2 regions of the Thioalkalivibrio sp. AKL10 genome follow, and region 2 is predicted to be linked to the other one. Evidence: predicted binding sites of a transcription regulator. Region 2 holds the regulator's gene; the other holds the start of a gene.
What was found. Region 2 encodes sigma-54, which starts transcription at its own class of promoters, with help from an activator protein. Its sites were predicted from a motif close to TGGCANGNTNCNTGCTT; they were not measured.
Positions count from the first base shown of each region.

Region 1: G333_RS0103250 (PEP-CTERM sorting domain-containing protein) is a predicted target of sigma-54. The motif match lies at 5,310-5,326, and genes of this name have one in related genera.

Region 1 covers NZ_KB907142.1:679,235-689,385, forward strand. The annotation lists gene G333_RS0103235 (outer membrane lipoprotein-sorting protein) at 1-715, shown strand, start outside; gene G333_RS0103240 (LysM peptidoglycan-binding domain-containing protein) at 693-2,405, shown strand; gene G333_RS0103245 (RND family transporter) at 2,405-4,663, shown strand; gene G333_RS0103250 (PEP-CTERM sorting domain-containing protein) at 5,417-6,379, shown strand; gene G333_RS0103255 (hypothetical protein) at 6,505-7,065, opposite strand; gene G333_RS0103260 (PEP-CTERM sorting domain-containing protein) at 7,578-8,534, shown strand; gene prsT (XrtA/PEP-CTERM system TPR-repeat protein PrsT) at 9,290-10,151, opposite strand, start outside.
Region 2 covers NZ_KB907142.1:325,841-335,991, reverse strand. The annotation lists gene G333_RS0101655 (shikimate kinase) at 1-60, shown strand, start outside; gene G333_RS0101650 (nuclear transport factor 2 family protein) at 422-883, opposite strand; gene G333_RS0101645 (nuclear transport factor 2 family protein) at 859-1,269, opposite strand; gene G333_RS0101640 (PfkB family carbohydrate kinase) at 1,394-2,284, shown strand; gene G333_RS0101635 (HPr family phosphocarrier protein) at 2,335-2,604, opposite strand; gene G333_RS0101630 (PTS sugar transporter subunit IIA) at 2,576-3,001, opposite strand; gene rapZ (RNase adapter RapZ) at 3,053-3,925, opposite strand; gene hprK (HPr(Ser) kinase/phosphatase) at 3,933-4,964, opposite strand; gene G333_RS0101615 (PTS sugar transporter subunit IIA) at 5,013-5,480, opposite strand; gene hpf (ribosome hibernation-promoting factor, HPF/YfiA family) at 5,484-5,822, opposite strand; gene G333_RS0101605 (RNA polymerase factor sigma-54) at 5,839-7,323, opposite strand; gene lptB (LPS export ABC transporter ATP-binding protein) at 7,412-8,182, opposite strand; gene lptA (lipopolysaccharide transport periplasmic protein LptA) at 8,179-8,718, opposite strand; gene lptC (LPS export ABC transporter periplasmic protein LptC) at 8,699-9,280, opposite strand; gene G333_RS0101585 (HAD family hydrolase) at 9,277-9,816, opposite strand; gene G333_RS0101580 (KpsF/GutQ family sugar-phosphate isomerase) at 9,816-10,151, opposite strand, start outside.

The DNA.
Region 1 (10,151 bases), 350 kb from region 2:
GGCGCGCGCGGTGCACGAACGCCCGGACGGCGACGACGCCGTCACCCGCGGCATCATGACCCTTACCGGCGGCGGCCGCCGCGAGCGGGTACGCGAAAGCTACGAATACCGCCTGGAAGGCGACGAGCCCGGCGCCAGCCGCAACCTCATCCGCTTCACCTCGCCGCGCAACATCGCCGACACCGCCATCCTGATCCACAACCACCCCGGGGGTGACGTCGATCAGTGGTTGTATCTCCCCGCCATCCAGCGCGAGCGCCGCATCAGCAGCGAGAACCGGGGCGGCAGCTTCGTTCAGTCGGAACTCTATTTCGAGGATCTGGAAGACCGCGAACCACACAAGGACCACCATCGCATCCTGGGCGAGGAAACCTACGAAGGGGCGCCCGTCACTATCCTCGAAAGCATCCCCGTGGACTCCGGCAACTCCGTCTACAGCAAGCGCGTCAGCTGGATCCACAAGGAAACCCTGCTTCCGCTGCGAATTGACCTGTACGAAGGGGGGGACGAACCGTCCAAACGCCTGGAGGTCCAGCGGATCGAGGACATCCAGGGCTACTGGACGGTCACCCGTAGCGCCATGACCGATCTCGCCAGCGACCGCACCACCATCCTCGAGGCCGAGGACGTGACCTACAACAGCGGCCTGCCGAGCGAGTTGTTCACCATCCGCGGCCTGTCGGACCCGAGCCTTGCGCGCCCCTACCGCCCATAACGCCGACGGCCTCAGGGCCGGGGGGCACCCCGCCCTGGCCCTCGCCGCGTTGCTGGTGCTGGGCCCCCTGCCCCTGGCGGCCGCCTCTCCGGGTCCCTATACGGTTCAGCCGGGCGACACCCTCTGGGACTTGGCCGAGCACCTGCGCCCGGACCAACACACCTCGATCCAGGAAACGGTCCGGCTTCTGTTCGAGCACAATCCGCACGCCTTCACCGGCGACGAACGCACCCTGCAGGTGGGCGCCGTCCTGTCGAGCCCGGATACCCCTGCCGGCCAGGCCAGGGCCGCGGACCCCGCGAACGCCGCACCTCCGCGAGCCCCCCAACCCACCGACTCGGCATCGGCGGACAGCGTGGCGGCCGCCCCCGACGGCGAAACACGGCGCGAATTTGTATTTGGTGAACGGCCGGACGAGGACACAGAGGCGGAAACCGAAACCGGCACCTCCGCCTGGGACCTGCGCGTCGACGAGGCGATGGTCGAACTCGGGGTCCTGGGCACGTCCGGGCGCCCCGTGGATTACGTGCAGCACGGGCGCGCCGTGGTCAGCGCCCGGCACAACCTGAACGAGGACTGGGACCTGCGCCTGGGCGCCCGCCTGGACGTCCAGGCGCAACAGGGTGGCGACTATCCGCGCACGACACGGGCCCGCGCCGACTACGACGAGAACTTCCTGCGTTACCGCGGCGACCGCACGCGCATCACGGTCGGCACCCAGCGCATCCTGTGGGGACGGGTGGACGAGATTCCACCCACCGACCGGCTCAGCACCAAGGATCTGACCCGCTTCGGGCTGGACCCCTACGGCGAACGCCGACGCGCGAATCCCGCCATCCGCGCGGAATTCTTCGAGGGGCCCTGGCACGCCGACCTGGTGTTCCTGCCCATCTTCCGGCCGGCGGAGCTGCCCGATCGCGACAGCCTCTGGCACCCGGTGGACCGCAACCGCGGCCGCCTGCTGGGGCTGCCGCAGGACCCGGCACTGGCGCCCCTGATCGAACAGGCCACGCTCGACGACGATGTCTCCGGCAACGGCGGCGCCGGGGTGCGGCTGGGACGCTCCGGGCGGGGCGCCGACTTTGCCGTGACGATCCAGCGCGCCCGGCACTCGCAGCCCTACTACCGCTTCGATGGCGATACCCGCCAGGCCATCCTGACCGGTCAGCCCGCCGGGAACCCGACGCTGGAGGCCGTGCACCCGCGCACCTGGGTGGTCGGCGGCGACACCGCCTTTGCCACCGGCGCCTGGACCTGGCGGGCCGAGGCCGCCTGGCTCGGCGATGTACCGGTCACCCGCGCGGACGATCTGCGCCAGACCACGGTGGAAGGCGTCGACTGGGTGATCGGTGCCGAGGGCTTCCCAGGGGACGGAGATTTCCGCATGACCACGCAACTGGCCGGCCAGCACCTGCTGAATGCCGGGGACATGCTGGATGCCCGGGAAAGCTACTTCCTGACCGGGGAACTGGAAAGCCCGTTTGCCGGCCACAACTGGCGCGCCCGCATGCGGTACTCGGTTGGCCTGAACCGGCGCGACATCTACCTGAACCCGGAACTCGCGTGGATTGCCCGCGAGCCCATGGAATTTTATATCGGCCTGCACTGGCTGGACGGTGCCGAGGGGACCGCCGGGGGCTTCTATCGCGATAACCGCATGCTAGTAACGGGCTGGCGGGGGCAGTTCTGATGCGCTGGCTCCGGGGGCACCCCCTGCTCGCGCTGGGGATCCTGGCCCTGCTGATCCTCCTGCCCGGCCCCGTCCTGCTGCAGGTCAATCTGGACAACGCGCCCGAGTCCTATTTCCCCGAGGACGCCCCGGCCGTCACCTTCGATCGCGAACTGCGCGAACGCTTCCCCCAGGACCAGGTCCTGGTCGGCCTGTTCACCGGAAGCGATCTGTTCGAAGCGGACTTCCTGGAGCGCATCGATGCGCTGGCACGGGACATGGAGGCCGACTCCGCCGTCGAACGGGTGCTGTCGGTCACCACCCTGGATCACATCCGCGCGACAGCGGACGGATTCACGGTGGATCGTCTGGTCGACGGCCGGGCACTGGACGAACGCACCCCGGAACAATGGCGCGAGCGAGTGCTGCGCGATCGCTTCGCCCCCGGACTGGTGGCCGGCACCGGAGGCGAGGCGCTGGCCGTGGTCGTACGGCCGCACGCCCTCGACAACAGCCTGCAACGCCTGCAACTGGAACGCCTGCTGCGCGACCGGATCGGCGCACACGACCTGGAAGACGAGCTGGCGGCCATTGCCGGACATATTGCCCTGGATGTCGCCCAGCTCCGGGCCATGGTCAAGGACCTCGCCTTCCTGGTTCCGGGCACCATGACCGTGAGCCTCCTGCTCTTGTGGTGGCTGTTCCGGCGTCCGCTGGTGGTCGTGCTGTCCGCAGCCACCATCAGTGCGGTGACCGGCCCCGCGATCGCCCTGCTGATCCTGCTGGACCGCCCGTTCACGCTCATCTCCGCCATCCTGCCGCCCTTGCTGACGGCGCTCACGGTGGCGATGCTGATGCACTTCTTCAACGCCACACTGCACGCCGCGCAACGCGGCCACCAGGGGCGCGCGCGCGTGGAAGCGGCGCTTGCCGCCGTGGCCCGGCCCACGTGGTTCATGGCGCTGACCACCGCGGCGGGGCTTGCCTCGCTGCAAGTCAGCAGCATCCGGCCGATCGAGACCTTTGGCCTGATCGGGGCCTTTGGCGTCCTCCTCGCCGCGGCGATTGTGCTGCTACTGCTGCCCGCGATCATGGGACGCTGGGACCGCGGCGACTGGCTCACGCCCAAGCGCGGATTGCTCCTGCTCGACCGCGTGACCGCGCTGGCGGCACACCTGGCGATCCGCCGGGCTGGGTGGGTGCTGCTGGCCACGGCCATCCTGTTGGCCCTGGCGATCCCGCAGATCCGGCACGTCGAAGTCGAGACCGATCTCTACGCCTTCTTTGACGACAACCACTCGATTACCCAGGCCACCCGAGCGGTGGAGAGCGAACTCTCCGGGGTGATGGCACTGGAGGTGGTGTTCGACGGCCCGGACTGGGACAGCCTCCAGGATCCGGGCCGACTGCAGGCGATCCAGCGCGTACAGCACTGGCTGGACCAGCGACCGGAGGTCGACTACAGCCTGTCCCTGCCGGACCTGGTCGCGGAGATGCACTGGGCCTTCAACGAGGAAGACCCGGACTACCGCCGGATCCCCGACGACCCCAACCTAGTCGCCCAGTACCTGTTCATCTATGACGGCCGCGATCTGTTCGATGCCGTGGACCGCGACTTCGAACGCAGCCGCATCCTGCTCAACCTGAACGCCCACGGCGCCCGGTCCATCAACGCGCTGATGGACGATCTGCGGGGGTATCTGGAGGCCAACCCGCCGACCGATCTCGAGTGGGACATGGCCGGCATGGCAAGGCTGTTTGCGGATCAGGAACGCCTGCTGATTCAAGGCCAGCTCCACAGCCTGTATGCCGTGGCAGCGATGATCACGCTGCTGATGCTGCTGATGTGGCGCTCCGTTCCCCTGACCCTCCTCAGCATGATCCCCAACCTGGCTCCGGTGGCGATGATCTTCGCCCTGATGGGCCTGCTGGGCATCTGGCTGGACATGGCCACGGCCATGATTGCCAGTGTCGCCATCGGGATCGCCGTGGACGACACCATCCACATCCTGCACAACTATCGCCAGCGCCGCGGGCGTGGCAGCCCGGTTGCCTGGGCCCTCGCCCGGAGCTTCCGCCGCAGCGGTCGCGCGATTACCGCCACCACCATCGTGCTGGTGGCTCAGTTCCTGCTGCTGGCGCTGTCCGACTTCCAGCCCACGGCCGCCTTTGGCTGGCTGACCGCCTTCGGGCTGATCGCGGCCCTGCTGTTCGACCTGCTGGTACTCCCCGCCATGCTGGTCGTCGCGCATCGACTGTCGCGGGCGCGTACCGCCTAGGGAGACGCTGATCAATGCGCACGTCCGCGCTCGAGTCGACTTTGCGGGCTGACAAGGCGCGGCGAGTGAAGTGTAGCCGACCTACATGAGCGAGCCGCAACGCGGTCAGCGGGCAAAATCGGCCGAGCCCCTTCGGGGTTGGGCCCCATTTTCCCCGATCCTGCGTTGCGCCGCTTGACCGTAGAATGACTACGGCGCTGCGCTGCGCGCCTTGTCTCGGGAAAAATGGGGCACCAACGCGGACGTGCGCATTGATCAGCGTCTCCCTAGGCCCGTCGCGCCCGCCAGACCCGACCGGTCTTTCGGTGTTCGCGTACCCCGCACATCACGCCCCCTCGCAAACGGCCCGTCGCCCCGGTCCTTTGCCGGTCCCAAGGGCCTCCCGTGGCCCGTTGTCGATAGGCTTTACAAGTAGCCATTTCCGGCAGGTCACTGATTTTATGGAACTGTTTGCCCATAGACCCCTGCCCATCGGCCTGAAGCCCCGAACCCACGCCAGCCTTCGTCGACCCCCTTTACAGTTCCGCCCCGAGATCGCGGGCAAACCACCCGCACACGGCGGCGAATGCAAAACCCGCCGCCAAGCCCCTTAAATATCTATCGCAAAAACAATGGGTTATGAGCTATCAATTCTCAAGCCCAAGATTGGCACGGCATCTGCTTTGTAATAACTGCGACAGCAACAGACTCGGCCACCAGGCCAAACCCCGGCGATGGTTGAATCGTTTTAAATTGAGCATCAGGAGAAATACCTTGAACGCGAAAAAAGTACTTCTTGCTTCGCTCTGCGTCGGCATTTTCGCCGCAGGTGCGAGTACCGCGACGGCAGCGGAGGTGATCGACTTCGACATGAACCTCGACGCCACCGCAAACTACAGCGGATCGGTCGAAAACGTCCGCCGGATCCAGTTCGACCTGAACACTCAGACCTTCCAGTACATTCAGGACCCGAACAACCCGGTTCAGGTCGGCGATGTGTTCTATGACCGCGGGTACGGCGATGCCACATCCTACCGGACCTCCACCAACGCGGCCGCACCCCAGTCCGGCAACATCCTTGGCAACGACTACTCCATGGGGCTCCTCTGGGACGAACTCCGCGGCGTGGTAACCGGCACCGATACGGTTGGCGGCAATTACATCGTCAACGCCAACTACACCGCGGTGGGCACTGACAACTTCCAGCTGTTCATGTCCGGAACGACTCCCGGTTTCGGTCAGGACTATGAAGCGGCGGCGGCGCACTACAGTGCCGGCGAACAGATCATGGAGATGGCCCTGAAGTCCGGCAACAGCATCCTGGAATTCGAAAGCCAGGGCGGAGCCTTCATCGAAGGCACCTTCACCTTCGAATTCGAGGTGGTGAACGTGCTGCCGGGATTCTGGTTCACCAGCGATGGCATCGACTTCGCCGACCTGCTGGAAGACGAAGAAGGCAATCCGACCTTCATCGTCTCTGCCTTCGCCAGCGCCGGCACCATCCAGGAACCGCCGCCGGAGACCTTCTTCGGTGAAGACGTCAACAACGTGTACGGCGACACCCGCGAAGGCCAGTCCCTGTTCAGCGAAACCCAGTCCACCCACGATGGCAGCCTGCGCTTCGCAGTGCCGGAACCGGGCACCCTGGCGCTGATGGGCCTGTCCCTGCTGATCCTGGCCGGCTTCATCGGGGTCGGTGGCATCCGCCGCCGCTCCGCCTACCGCCAGGCCGCATAACCGACGCTAGAACGATTTCTAGTCTTGATGGCCCTCCCCCCGGGGCATCGAGTTGAGGGCTCCCTTCGGGGAGCCCTTTTTTTTGTTCCGCGATCCGGGCCCGGTACTACAGCTGTCATGAACCCTCATGCGAACCAGCCGCCAACCGTCCAGTATGCTGGTCCAATCATGGTGGGCACATCGATTGGTGGAATGATGAGCATGCGATCGAGGAGCTCGAGAAGCGTGCTGTCTGCAACAGGTACAGCACCAGCTGTGGTATCCACCTGCTGGGCCGAGGCCTCGCCGCCTCCGGCGGCGCGCAGCGAATCCAGACCTTCTTCCGTCTCCCCGCCCCGGAGCAGCGCCACCGCCAGCAATTCCTGGAGACCCTGCGAACCCGGGCTCGACGCCGCCGCGTCGCGCAACGCATCGATGCCGGCTTCGGAATCGCCGGCAACCAGCAGCAGTCGCCCGCGCAGCTCGGCCATGTCGGCCGGCTCGCCGGTGTAGTCACGGCTTGCCCGCTCCACGAACTGCAGGGCATCCTCCACGCGATCCTGTTCCAGATAGACCGCCGTCAGCGTACGAATGCCCTGCAGCGATCCGGGGCTCTCCTGAACATGACGATTGAGGTTGTGTTCGGCCTGATCGCGGGCCTGCTGTTCGACCTGCTGGTACTTCCCGCCATGCTGGTCGTCGCGCATCGACTGTCGCGGGCGCGCACGGCCTGACCCCATGGCTCCTCGCGAGGCGCGACCGGTCCTTCGGTAGTCGCGCTCCCCCGCACATCACGCCCCCTCCCCGTCGACCCGTCACCCCGATCCTTTGCCAATACCCGGGACCTCTTGTGACGCCCCCTGTCGATGCGCCTTACAACCAAAAAATATCCTCAACTTTCTGATCTTATTTCCTTTTTTCTCCATCCACCCCCTGCCCGGCGGCCTGACGCCCGCAACCCACGCCAGCCTCCGTCGACCGCCTTTACAGTTCCGTCCCAGAACTGGGGCCTATCGCCCGCACGCTGCCAACAATCCAATACCCGCCGGGAAAAGATCAAACTCTTCTCAATAAATAACAACGCTTTACGAACACACAATGCTCGAAGTGCAACTTGGCACGTTGTCTGCCTATAACAACTCGGCAGCAACTGAATTGGCCATCAGGCCAAGCCCCGGCGATGGTTAAATCGCTTCAAATTGAGCATCAGGAGAACCCCATGAACGCGAAAAAAGTGCTTCTTGCTTCGCTCTGCGTCGGCATTTTCGCCGCAGGTGCGAGTACCGCGACGGCGGAGACGATCGACTTCGACATGAACCTCGACGCCACCGCAAACTACAGCGGCTCGGTCGAAAACGTCCGCCGGATCCAGTTCGACCTGAACACCCAGACCTTCCAGTACGTTCAGGACCTGGACAATCCGGTTCAGGTCGGCGATGTGTTCTATGACCGCGGGTACGGTGATGCCACGTCCTACCGGACCGTCACCAACGCGGCCGCGCCCCAGACCGGCGACATCCTTGGCAACGACTACTCCATGGGGCTCCTCTGGGACGAACTCCGCGGTGTGGTAACCGGCACCGATACAGTCGGCGGCAATTACGTCGTCACCGCTGATTACACCGGGGTCGGTTGCTGCTTTTCGCTGTTCATGGCCGAACCGACCCCCGGTTTCGGTCAGGACTATGAAGGGGCAAGGGCACACTACACCGACGGCGAACTGGTCATGGAGATGGGCCTGAAATCCGGCAACAGCATCCTGGAATTCGACAGCCAGGGCGGGGCCTTCATCGAAGGGACCTTCACCTTCGAATTCCAGGTGGACATGGTGCTGCCGGGCTTCTGGTTCACCAGCGACGGCATCGACTTCGCCGACCTGATCGCGGACGAGGAAGGCGCCCCGACCTTCCAGGTCACGGCCTTCGCCAGCGCCGGCACCATCCAGGAACCGCCGCCGGAGACCTTCTTCGGTGACGATGCCAACAACCCGTACGGCGACACCCGCGACGGCCAGACCCTGTTCAGCGAAACCCAGTCCACCCACGATGGCAGCCTGCGCTTCGCAGTGCCGGAACCGGGCACCCTGGCGCTGATGGGCCTGTCCCTGCTGATCCTGGCCGGCTTCATCGGGGTCGGTGGCATCCGCCGCCGCTCCGCCTACCGCCAGGCCGCATAACCGACGCTAGAACGATTTCTAGTCTTGACGGCCCTCCCCCCGGGGCATCGAGTTGAGGGCTCCCTTCGGGGAGCCCTTTTTTTGTTCCGCGATCCGGGCCCGGTACTACGGCTCTCATGGACCCTCGTGCGAACCGGCCAACCCCTCTCCCGCCACCCCCGGCAATCATCCGGCGACTGCCCATGTTCGGACTCGCACCACCACCCCGGACCGACGATCCCCCCTTCGGATGTCCGCCTGGCCTGCAAGGGCAAGACTATCAATGCACCACTCGAACTCGAGCCCCGTCCTTCGAAGGCGTGTAAGGCTAGCGCCCCGTATGCCCGAGCCCCCGCTGCACCCCGACCAAGATGCAAACGGGCCGGTACCACGACCGGACTGCGCGCCGCGCCGAGTCTCGGGATACACGGGGCATCACCGCGATGCCGGCACATTCATCAGCGTCTCCCAGGCACCTGCGAAGACACCAGGATCATGGCAGTGGGCCATAAGTCGAGGGGACGGATAACCCGGCCCCGAAATCGTGGCATTGACTCATCCCCGCCGACATCCTGTCGCGGGCCGAGCCGACCGCCGCGAGCGCCCCCCCCCCGGCCGAGCGCAGCCGTCAGAAACCAGCCAACGAAGCAATGTCCGGGTCGACCCGGGATCGCAGGACCGGCCGGACGGATGGATGTGCGGCGACCAGGCTGACGCACACAAAAAAGGGGCTGCTCTCGGCAGCCCCCTTGATCGACGACCGGTTCGTGCCGGGTCTACAAGCGGTCGAGCAACGCCTCGGCATCCGCCCGCTGAGGGAACTGGTCGTGCCCGTCCAGCACGCGACGCAGGCGTTCAGCGGCGGCATCCTGCTCGCCCTGTTCGCTTTCCGCCCAGGCCAGGTGGTACTGAATGCCCGGGTCATCCGGGGCAAGTTCGCTGGCACGGCCAAGGATGTCTGCGGCCTCTGCATGCTCACCGGCGTGGATCAGCACCGCGCCCAGGGTGTCCAGCACCGGAGCCGCCTCCGGTGCGAGCTCGGCGGCCCGGCGCGCATGTTCCAGCGCCTGCCGGGTATCACTCTCGCGCAACGACCATGCGAGGTTGTTGAGCGCAATCACGTCGTCGCCATCCTGCTCGACGATCCGACGGTACGAATCCACCGCTCCGGACCGGTCGTCCGCCGCCATCTGCTGCGCCGCGTGGATATGCCATGTCGCCAGGTCCTGCGGATTTTCATCCAGCCAGGCGGCCAGCGTGGCCCGTCCCGCATCGCCATCCCCGGCTTCGCGCTGCGCCTCCGCCAGTGCATGCACCCAGTCCCGACGTTGCGAACCCGGGTCCGCCAGTGCGGCCCGGTAATGCCGCACGGCGGCGGCTGGGTCGTCCCGCTGCATGGCGGCGCGGCCCAGCAAGGCCTGGACCTCGCTGCGGTTCTCGTAGAGCTCCTCCAGGCGCGCCAGATGGGGCTCGGCATCGCTCATGCGTTCCTGATTGAGCAGGCCCCGGGCCAGAAGCAGACGGGCCCGGTAGTGGTCCGGCTGCTGCTCCAGGAGCTCGCGAAGCGTGCTCTCGATCGCGGCATCGTCACCGGCCTGCGCATGCGCGCGAGCCAGGGCGAGGCGCAGGTTCACGTTG
Region 2 (10,151 bases):
GTATGCGCGGCCCTGCAGGTGCAGCGCCCCGACCTGTGCCAGCCCCGCCCCGACGGGTAGTTGGCTCCTCCACGCAGGAGGCAAAGACAAATCGGATTAGCCACGGGCTTCAGCCAATCGCGGGGAGCGTTGGGTCCCCTCCGCTGCGGTCGGGTGTGGTGGAGCGCAGCGAAACGCATCAGTTCCCGCGTCGTGTCCGTCCCTTGATGGGATTCGCTGCGCTCATCCCATCCTACGACCCGGCGGCTGGCTGAACGCCTTTGCGAGTCAGGAAGAGAAAATCACCAACAGAAAGCCGGAAAATGCGCACAAGGGGCCTGTGCCCCCGGCATCACCCGCAAAACATCCTTCCGATCTTCCAGCCTTCCTGTGAACCGCGTATGACCGGTTGCGTGTCGTTCCCGCCGGGTCGCGTTGATCGTCAGTGGCGGGTGTTGCCGCCGCCATCGGGGACGAACATGCCGTCCTGCGATGGCGGTGAGCGGCGCCCGTGCGAGGCGTGGTGAAACAGCAGGCGCCAGCCCGTGTCCAGCCAGCGCCAGGTCTGGCTGATCAGGATCGTCCCGGTGGGCGCGACGTCGCCCGGTCGCGTGATCGCCTCTTCGATGACCAGGCTGATGATCTCCCCGGTCTCGTGGCGGCCCACGATCTTCGGTTCGATCCCGATATTCAGTTCACGCGCGAAGACCAGCAGCCAGCTCTCCATCACCTCTGCCACGCCCCGGTGGGCGCGCGGGCTGCCCGGGTGGATGCAGACGATGTCGGGACGCTCGCCCCACAGGCGCATCATCTGTTCGATATCGGCGGCACGAAAGGCGGCGTAATACGCCTCGACGCAGCGATCGGCATCCGTCGCCATCAGTGCACGCCCCCGGTGGGCCATTCCGGCGTGGGTTCCGGGTCCGGGCTAGCGTGGTGGAGCACCATGCGCCAGCTTTCCCCATCATGGCGGTAGCCATTGGTCGCCAGCATGACGCCGCGCCGTTCACCCTGGACATACAGGTTTTCGCGCAATACGTGGAGGGTGAGGTCTTCGCCCGGGATGGCCGTCACCTGGGTCCGGTGTACGATCACCCCGCGCATCCCCGGCAGGATGTCGTCCCAGCTTTCCAGGATGATGTCCGTTCCCTGCAGGCGCTCGCCACCTGGGTGGATGCAGACGCACTCCGCACTGTCGTGCCAGATTTCGCGCATGCCTTGTGCATCGCCTGCCTGAAAGGCCGCGTAAAAGGCGGCTTCGGCGGATTCGGGAGAAGGGAACGTGGCCATACCGGTCGGGGCCTCCTGAGGCAGAGGGGTTATTGTCGCAGGAGCATCCGCGGATGACGAATATGCGAGATGACGTAATGGGCGCGACCCGCCAGAATGGCGCGCATTCATCACGGGAGCCCGTATGGCACGTATCCTCGCGACCGGCATTGTCACGCTCGACCACACCCTCGATGTTGCAGCCTTCCCGGCCGAGGACGACGAGGTCCGGGCGCTCGCCAGCACCACCCAGCCCGGAGGCAACGCGACCAACACGGCAACGATCCTGGCGCAGTTCGGCCACCGCCCGGGCCTGGCCGCGGTCATCGCCGAGGGTGCGGCCGGGGATGCCTTGAGCGAGTCCCTGGAGGGCCACGGACTGGATGTTCGTCACTGCGTACGCCGGCCCGGAGCGACGCCGACCTCCCATATTCTTCGCTCTAGGGCGACGGGAAGTCGCACCATCGTCCATCATCGCGACCTGCCCGAACTCGGGGTGGAGGATCTCGCGGGCGTACCCTGGCCGGAATATGACTGGCTGCACTTCGAGGGGCGTAACCCGGAGGCCCTTGCGTCCATCCTGCGCGCGGTGCGCGAGTGCATCTTTGACCAGCCGGTGTCGCTGGAGCTGGAGAAGCCCCGGCCGGGGCTCGACGCATGCCTGGACTATGCCGATGTCCTGATGCTCTCGCGCGACTGGGCGGCGAGCGTGGCGGGCACTCCCGAGGCTGCGCTGCAGCAGCTTTCCGAGCGCTTCCCGGATCGCATCCTGACCGTGACCGCCGGGGCCGAAGGGGCCTGGATGGCCGTGCGGGGCGCGATCCACCATTGTGAAGCGACGCCCGGACTGCGGGTGGTCGACAGCGTGGGGGCGGGGGATACCTTCAATGCCGGGTTGATCCACGCGCTGGTCTCCGGGGAGCCCCCGGAGCAGGCTTTGACGGCCGCTGTGCGCCTGGCGGAGCGCAAGCTCGAGCAGGTCGGCCTGGACGGGCTGGGTGACGCGGCCTCCGACCCGGGAGCGTGGCCCGGATAGCCCCGCAGGGGGATGGTGGTTGTTGACCGGTGCGGGCGGGACTCGGAGGTTCAGGCCTCTTCGCCGAAACGATCGGCAACCAACTCTGCGAGTGCATCCAGCGCCTCCGGCGCATCCTTGCCTTCGGCCTCGATGGTGATCTCGCTGCCCTGGGCGGCGGCCAGCATCATCACGCCCATGATGCTCTTGCCATTCACCTCCTGCTGGTTGCGGGAGACGGAGACGTCCGCGGCGAACTTGCTGGCCAGGCTGACGAACTTGGCCGCGGCGCGCGCGTGCATCCCCAGGCGATTAACGATGGGGACTACGCGCTGCGGCATCGCTGCACTCCTGATCGCAGAGGAGAATCCCGTCATGGCCGCCCGAAAGGGCCTTGTTGACCAGTTCGGTCAGGGGGAGGTGTTGATAGTTGAGCACGCGGATGAGCATCGGCAGGTTGGCGCCGGCGATCACGCGGGCATTTGCACCCCGGGCGACACGAATCGCCACGTTGGAAGGCGTGGAGCCAAACATGTCGGTTAGAACGAGCACCCCCGAGCCGCTGTCGAGGGTCGCCAGGCGCTCGCGGGCGCGGGCCAGGACCTCGTCGGGGTCGTCGTTCTGGGACATCGCCATGGACTCGCAGTCCTCGGGCAGGCCCCCGAGCATGCTCTGCGCGGTCTGCAGCAGGGTATCGCCCAGGTTTTGATGCGTGATCAGAATGAGACCAACGCCCATGGATCTGCTCCGATTGCGGGTTCCAGAAGGCCCTCGTCCCGCGTCCAGTGGTTACTGTTTCCCCAGCTCGCGGTGACGGGTGCTAACAGTAACATGTTCCCGATCCTGCCACGCCTCCGCAAGCCGCTCCACCAGATACACCGAGCGGTGTTGCCCGCCGGTACAGCCGATGGAGACGGTTACGTAGCTGCGGTGATCGTCCAGCAGGCGCGGCAGCCACTGGGACAGGAATCCCTGGATGCTGTCGAACATGGCCGCGACCTCCGCGTGCCGCTCAAGGAACTCGCACACGGGCGGGTCGCGACCGGTCAGGGCGGCCAGATCGCTTTCGTAGTGCGGATTGGGCAAGCAGCGCACGTCGAACACGAAGTCGGAATCCAGCGGCGCGCCGTGTTTGAAGCCGAAAGACTGGAATTGCAGGGATAGCTCGTGTTCTCCGCGCTCGCCTATGCGGTCGCGCAGGGTGCGGGCCAGATCGTGCATCGACAGGCGCGAGGTGTCGACCGTCAGGTCGGCCTCCGCGGCCACATGGCCCAGCCACTCGCGTTCGCGGTCGATGGCCTCGACCAGTGGCACGCCGTCGCGCGCCAGCGGGTGGCGCCGGCGGGTCAGGTGGTAGCGCCGCAGCAGCACCTCGCTGGCCGCCTGCAGGAACAGGACCTCCACCTGCACCCCGTCCGCCCGTAGTTGCGCCAGGAGATCGTAGAACCCCTCCAGGGCCTCCAGGCCGCTGCGCACATCCACGCCCACGGCCAGATGGCGGTCGGTCTCGGTGTCGTAGTGGCCCTGCCGGACCTGATCGATCAGGTCCGGCAGCAGCGGCAGCGGGAGGTTGTCGACGCAGAAGTAGCCGGCATCCTCCAGGGTGTGCAGGGCCACGGTCTTGCCGGACCCGGACAGGCCACTGACGATTAGCAGGCGCATGGCCGATTCAGCCCTCCGGGTCCGGGTTGGGGACCGTAGTGGCGGGCACCGCGCGATGGTAGGGCGGCTCCTCCGTCTCGCCGCTCATCTGGCGGCGCTGGCGTGCGCGCAGGTCGTCGCCAGCGATATAGCCCTGCATGTGCAGCATGTGGTTGCGCACGGCCGCCTCGATCATCACTGCGATGTTGCGCCCCGGCGCGATCGGCAGGCTGATCAAGGGGACGCGCAGGCCGAGGATATCGATCTCGCCGCGGCGCCCGTTCAGCCGGTCATCGGGGACCGGCGAGGGTTCGCCATGATCGCGCAGGTCGATGATCAGGCGCAGGTACTTGCCGCCCTTGATCGCGGAATCGCCGTACATGGCGCGGATGTTGAGCACCCCAAGACCGCGCACCTCGAGCAGGTCCTGGAGCAGGGCCGGGCAGTGGCCGCGCACGATGTCGGGCGCAATGCGCGCGAACTCGGGGGCATCGTCGGCGATCAGGCGGTGCCCGCGCGAGATTAGTTCCAGTGCGACCTCGCTCTTGCCGACGCTGGAGGCACCGCTGATCAGCACCCCGATCCCGAGGATCTCCATGAACACGCCGTGGCGCACTTCGAAATGGGCCAGGCGCTGCTGCAGGAAATAGCGCAGCAGCGAGATGATCTCGTGGCTGCTGGTGCTGGAGCACAGGATTAGCGGCAGCGCCTCCTGCGGGGCGTCGGGCATCTCCGAGAACGGACAGGTGTCCTCGGCGAAGATCACCGCGGTGGTCCCAGTGCGGGCCATCTCCAGGATCAGGTCGTTGCATTGGGTGGCGCTGAGGCTGGAGATGTAGCGGGCCTCGAAGTCGCCGATGATCTGGATGCGGTTGGGCCGGATCAGGTTGAGATGGCCGGCCAGCGGCAGGTCGTCCCCGTCGTCGCCGACCAGCTTGCGGTCGGGTGCTGCGTGTTCGCCGTGTACGAAGCGAAGATCCAGGCGGTTTCCCATGGCCTGGATCAGGCTCTCCACGTTGATGTCGCGGGCGATTCCGCCTTCTCCCAGCGCCTCGTTCATGGCAGACGCTGCGCGCCGGAATCGCGGCTGGCGGCGGGTTCCACGGGCTTAGTCCTCGCTGAAGCGGCGCACGAGTTCCTGTTCCAGGGCCGCCGCGTCCCCGGCCCGGCGCAGCGCTCCGATGGTGTCTGGCTGAGACAGGCCGCGGGCGAGCTGGGCCAGCAGGTCGAGATGGTCGCCGGTGGCGGCCTCCGGGACCAGCAGTGCGATCAGGATATCGACCGGCTCGTGATCCATGGCGTCGAAGTCGACGCCCTTTTCCAGGCGCAGCACGGCCACGCGCGGCGCCTCGAGATCGGCCAGGCGGCCATGGGGAATCGCAACCCCATGGCCGAGACCGGTGGATCCGAGTTTTTCGCGCGCGGACAAGGCCTCGAAGATCGCGTTGCTCCCCGGTCCCGTGCCGTCACCTCCGCCGGCGAGGAGGTCCGCCAGGGCCTCCAGGGCCCGTTTCTGGCTGGAGCACTCGGGTTGCAGGCCAATGCGCTCGGAGGTGATCAACTCGGCAATCGTCATGGATCAGGAGGCCTGCTCGCGGTTGCGCTGGGCACCTTCGGCGCGGTGGTGGTCCTTGACCTTTTCCTTGTGCTTGATCAGTTGACGGTCGACTTTGTCGATCAGCGCGTCGATCGCGGCATACATGTCCTCGTGAGAGGCCTCGGCGTGGATGTGATTGCCGCTGACCTGGAGATTGGCTTCGGCCTGGTTGTGCTGATTCCGGGTCTTCTCGTGGGTCAGCACGACGTGGACGTCGATGACCTTGTCGAAGTGGCGCTCCAGCTTCGCGAACTTCTCGTTGACGTAGTCGCGCAGGGCGTCGGTGATGTCCACGTGGTGGCCGGTCAGGTTGATCTGCATGGTCAGGACTCCTTGGTTACTTGCTGCCGGTGGGCATCGAGGCCATCTGCCGGCGTTCGCTGGATGAAGGGATGTGCATCGCCTCGCGGTACTTGGCTACGGTGCGGCGCGCTACGTTGATGCCCCGGTCCGACAGGACCTGGGCGAGCCGGGCATCGCTGAGCGGCTTGTTCGGGGGTTCGTCGCCAATCAATTCGCGAATCATGGCACGGATGGCGGTGGCGGAACACTCGCCGCCATCGTTCGTGCCGACATGGCTGGAGAAGAAATACTTGAACTCGAAGACCCCGCGCGGGGTGTGCATGTATTTCTGCGTGGTAACCCGCGAGATGGTCGATTCGTGCATCTCCAGGGTCTCGGCAATGTCGCGCAGGATCAATGGCTGCATCGCGACGTCGCCATGCTCGAGAAAGCCCTGCTGGCGGTGGACGATCGCCTCGGCGACCCGCAGCAGGGTGTCGTTGCGGCTGTGCAGGCTCTTCAGGAACCAGCGTGCCTCCTGCAGCTGATCGCGCATAAAGGCGCTGTCGCGGGCATCCGAGACCTGGCGCACCATGCCGGCGTAGAGGTCGTTGATGCGGATACGCGGTGCGATCTCCGGATTCAGCTCCACGCGCCAGCCCTCGGCGCTATGGCGCACGTAGACATCCGGGACCACGTATTCCGAGGTGGCGGAGCTGATCTGTGCGCCGGGGCGCGGGTTCAGGGTGCGGATCAGGTCCAGTGCGCGGGCCAGTTCGTCCGGGTCGCGTACGCCGGACTGGCGCTGCAGGGCCTTGTAGTCGCGCTTGCCCAGGCTGTCCATGCCGTGTTCCAGGATCGCCCGTGCGGCCTCGCGGGCCGGGGCGTCCGGGGCCAGTTCGCGTAGCTGGATCTCCAGGCACTCCCGCAGGTCGCGCGCGCCGACCCCCAGCGGGTCGCACTGCTGAATCCAGTGGAGCACTGCCTCGACCTCGTCGACGCCGACGGTTTCATCCTCGCCTCGGCTGATGGTCTCGGCCAGGGTTTCCAGGTCACCCTCGAGATAGCCGTCGGGGCTGATGGCGTCGATCAGGGCTGCCCCGATGCGCTGGTCGCGGGGTGTCAGATGGCTCAGATGCAGCTGCCACAGCAGGTGATCCTGCAGGCCCTCACCGTCGTCGTCGCTGGTGTTTTCCAGCGGGTCGCGGTCATCCACGCCCTTGTTGGGCGTCGGGGCCGGCTCGTAGATGTCGTCCCAGCGGCTGTCGGTCGTCAGTTCCTCGGGGATCACGTCGTCGCTGGTAGTGGTGGCCTCCATGCGATCGCCTTCCACCAGCTCGCCGTCCTGGTTCAGGCGCTCGGTGTCGGCCTCGGCATCTTCGTCCTCGACCTGTTCGAGCATGGGGTTGCTCTCCAGCGCCTGTTGGATCTCCACCTGGAGCTCGAGCGTGGACAGCTGCAACAGGCGGATCGCCTGCTGCAGTTGCGGGGTCATGGTCAGCGTCTGACCCAGCTGCAGATTCAGGCCGGGTTTCAGCATCGGGTATGCGGGGCGAGGGTTGGCATTGATGGAATCTTAAAGCCTGCCTTGTGGTTTGTGCACCGACCGGGCCGCATATGGGGCGCTTTCACAGGCGGAAGTTCTCGCCGAGATAGACCCGGCGCACCTGGGGATCGGCCAGCAGCTCGTCCGGTGTACCGGCGGCGAGCAGGCGTCCCTCGCTCAGAATATAGGCCCTGTGGCAGATGCCGAGGGTCTCGCGCACGTTGTGATCGGAGATCAGTACGCCGATGCCGCGCTGGGCGAGATGCCGAATCACGTCCTGGATGTCGCCCACCGAGATCGGATCCACCCCGGCGAAGGGCTCGTCCAGACAGATGAAGCGCGGATCCCCGGCCAGGGCGCGGGCGATCTCGGCGCGGCGGCGTTCGCCGCCGGACAGCGCGATGCCCGGGCTGTGGCGCACGGTCTCGAGCTGGAACTCCTCGATCAGCGCATCGCCAATGCGCCGGCGCTCGTGGCGATCGAGTCCGGGGCGCAGCTCGAGCACGGCCTGCAGGTTGTCCCACACGCTCAGGCGGCGAAAGATCGAGGCCTCCTGCGGCAGGTAGCCGAGGCCGGCGCGCGCGCGCACGTGGATGGGCGCGCGGGTGATATCGCGTTCGCCCAGGGTGATGCGCCCGGCATTGGGGCGGATCAGCCCGACCAGGCTGTAGAAGCAGGTGGTCTTGCCGGCTCCGTTCGGGCCCAGCAGGCCGACCACCTCGCCGGGCGCGAGGTCGACGTCCACCTGGTCCAGCACCGTGCGCTGGCCGTAGCGCTTGGTCAGCTCGCGTCCGATCAGGCGGTCGTTGGTTTGTGCCCGTGTGGCGGATGGGCTGGGGGCTGTGGCGTTCATTCGTCGTCGCGCGGCTGGATGGTGATGCGCACGCGCTCGCTGTCGCCTTCGCCGCGTTCGGCCTCGATCACGTCGGTCGTCAGGTCATAGGTGATGCGTTTGCCGCGCGCCTCTTCGCTGGCGGTAACCACATGGGCCTGGTCGGTGAGGATCATGCGGTCCTCGTTCAGCAGGTAGTCGATGCGCAGCGCTGTGGCTATGCGCATCTCCCCGGTTTCCGGATCGGGTGATTCCAGGCGTGCCGGCTCGCCGTGGGCCTCCATTTCGTAGGGGCGGCGATCGCGGGTGCGCACGTAGACCTTGTCGGCCTCCAGGGTCATGTCGCCGCGGATCACGATCACGTCGCCGGTGTAGGTCCCCAGCCCCTGGCGTTCGTCCATCTCCGCGCGGTCGGCAGTGATCTCCACCGGCAGCGCCGGGCCCGAGCCCTGCTGGGCGAACGCGGGCGTGGCCAGCAGGGCGAGCAGCAGAAACGCCGCCACGCGGGCACCCGATTGGCCCGGACGGTGGCGAAGGCTATGGGGATTCGGGGTCATGCGCGGGATCCTCCTCGCTCGTCTCGCTGTAGAGCGAGTACACGTCATGGAACAACTCTATGGTATCCCCTTGCGAGTCCACGCGCAGACCGGTGCCGCGCTGGAACAGGCCCGGCTGGTTCAGGGTGGAAAGGGCATCCGAAGTGGCGACCATGGTGTCGGTGGCGACGCGAACATCCCGCGAATCGATGATGGTCTCCACGCGTTCGCCGCGGGGCGGCTGTACGCCGTGGGTGGGGCCCACCAGGTCCAGGGTCGCGGCGGCCGGTTGATGCAGCGCGGCAGGGGCAGTCCAGCGCCATTCGATACCGCCTTCGGCGAACAGGTCGAGGTCCGGGTCGTCCACCCATTGGGGGCCGTCACGTCCAAACTCGCGCAGGCGGGTGCCGCGCAGACGATGGCTCAGTTCGCCGTCGTCGCCGGTGGCATGCAGGGTGAAGCCGTCAATCTGCAGCGTGACCTCGCCCTCGGGCGGACTTACCTCGGCCTGCGCCAGGGGCGCGGACGCGAATGCGAGCACGGCCAGGGCCCATCCGAGTCGGCTGCGAATCCTGCGGCTCATCCGTTCAGGTAGGTCTCGAACAGCGCGTCGAGCCGGCCCTGCGCGGCCAGCAGGCCCTCGCAGGCCTCGCGCACGGCCCCGCGCCCACCATGGGCCTCGGTCACCCACTGGGCATGCTGGCACACCAGCGGGTGGGCGTCGCCGACCGCGATCCCGAGGCCGACCCGCTGCATCGCTGGTAGATCCACGATGTCGTCGCCCATGAAGGCCGCTTCGGCGGGGTCGTGGCCGGTGCGCTGCAGCAGTTCGTGCAGGGCCTCGCCCTTGTCGCGGCGGCCCTGGATCAGATGCTCCACACCCAGGTCGCGCATGCGGTGTTCGACGACCCCGGAGGTGCGCCCGGTCAGGATGGCGATCTCGATCCCGCCGTCCAGGGCCAGACGGATACCGTGGCCGTCGCGGCTGTTGAAGGCCTTGTACTGCTCGCCGCCGTCGCCGAGGAACAGGCTGCCGTCGGTTAGAACGCCGTCCACGTCCAGGATCAGCAGGCGAACGGCCTGCTGGTGGGTGCGCAGAGTGGTGGCATCCAGGTTCATCACGCCACCCCGGCGCGCAGCAGGTCGTGCATGTTGATCACGCCGACCAGGTGTTGCTCGGCGTCGGTGACGGGCAGGGCACTGATGCGCCGGCTTTCCATGGTCTCCAGGGCCTCTGCGGCCAGCCAGTCGGGCTGCGCAGTGTAGCCGCCGGTGGTCATGGCCTCGCCGATGGTCAGGCCGTCCAGGCTGTGCCCGGCGTCCAGGGTGCGGCGCAGGTCGCCATCGGTGAACACGCCCTGGATGTGATCGTCACCGTCGGTGATGATCACCAGCCCCAGACCCTTGCGGGTGATCTCGAACAGGGCGTCCTTGAGTGGGGCGTCCGGGGTGAT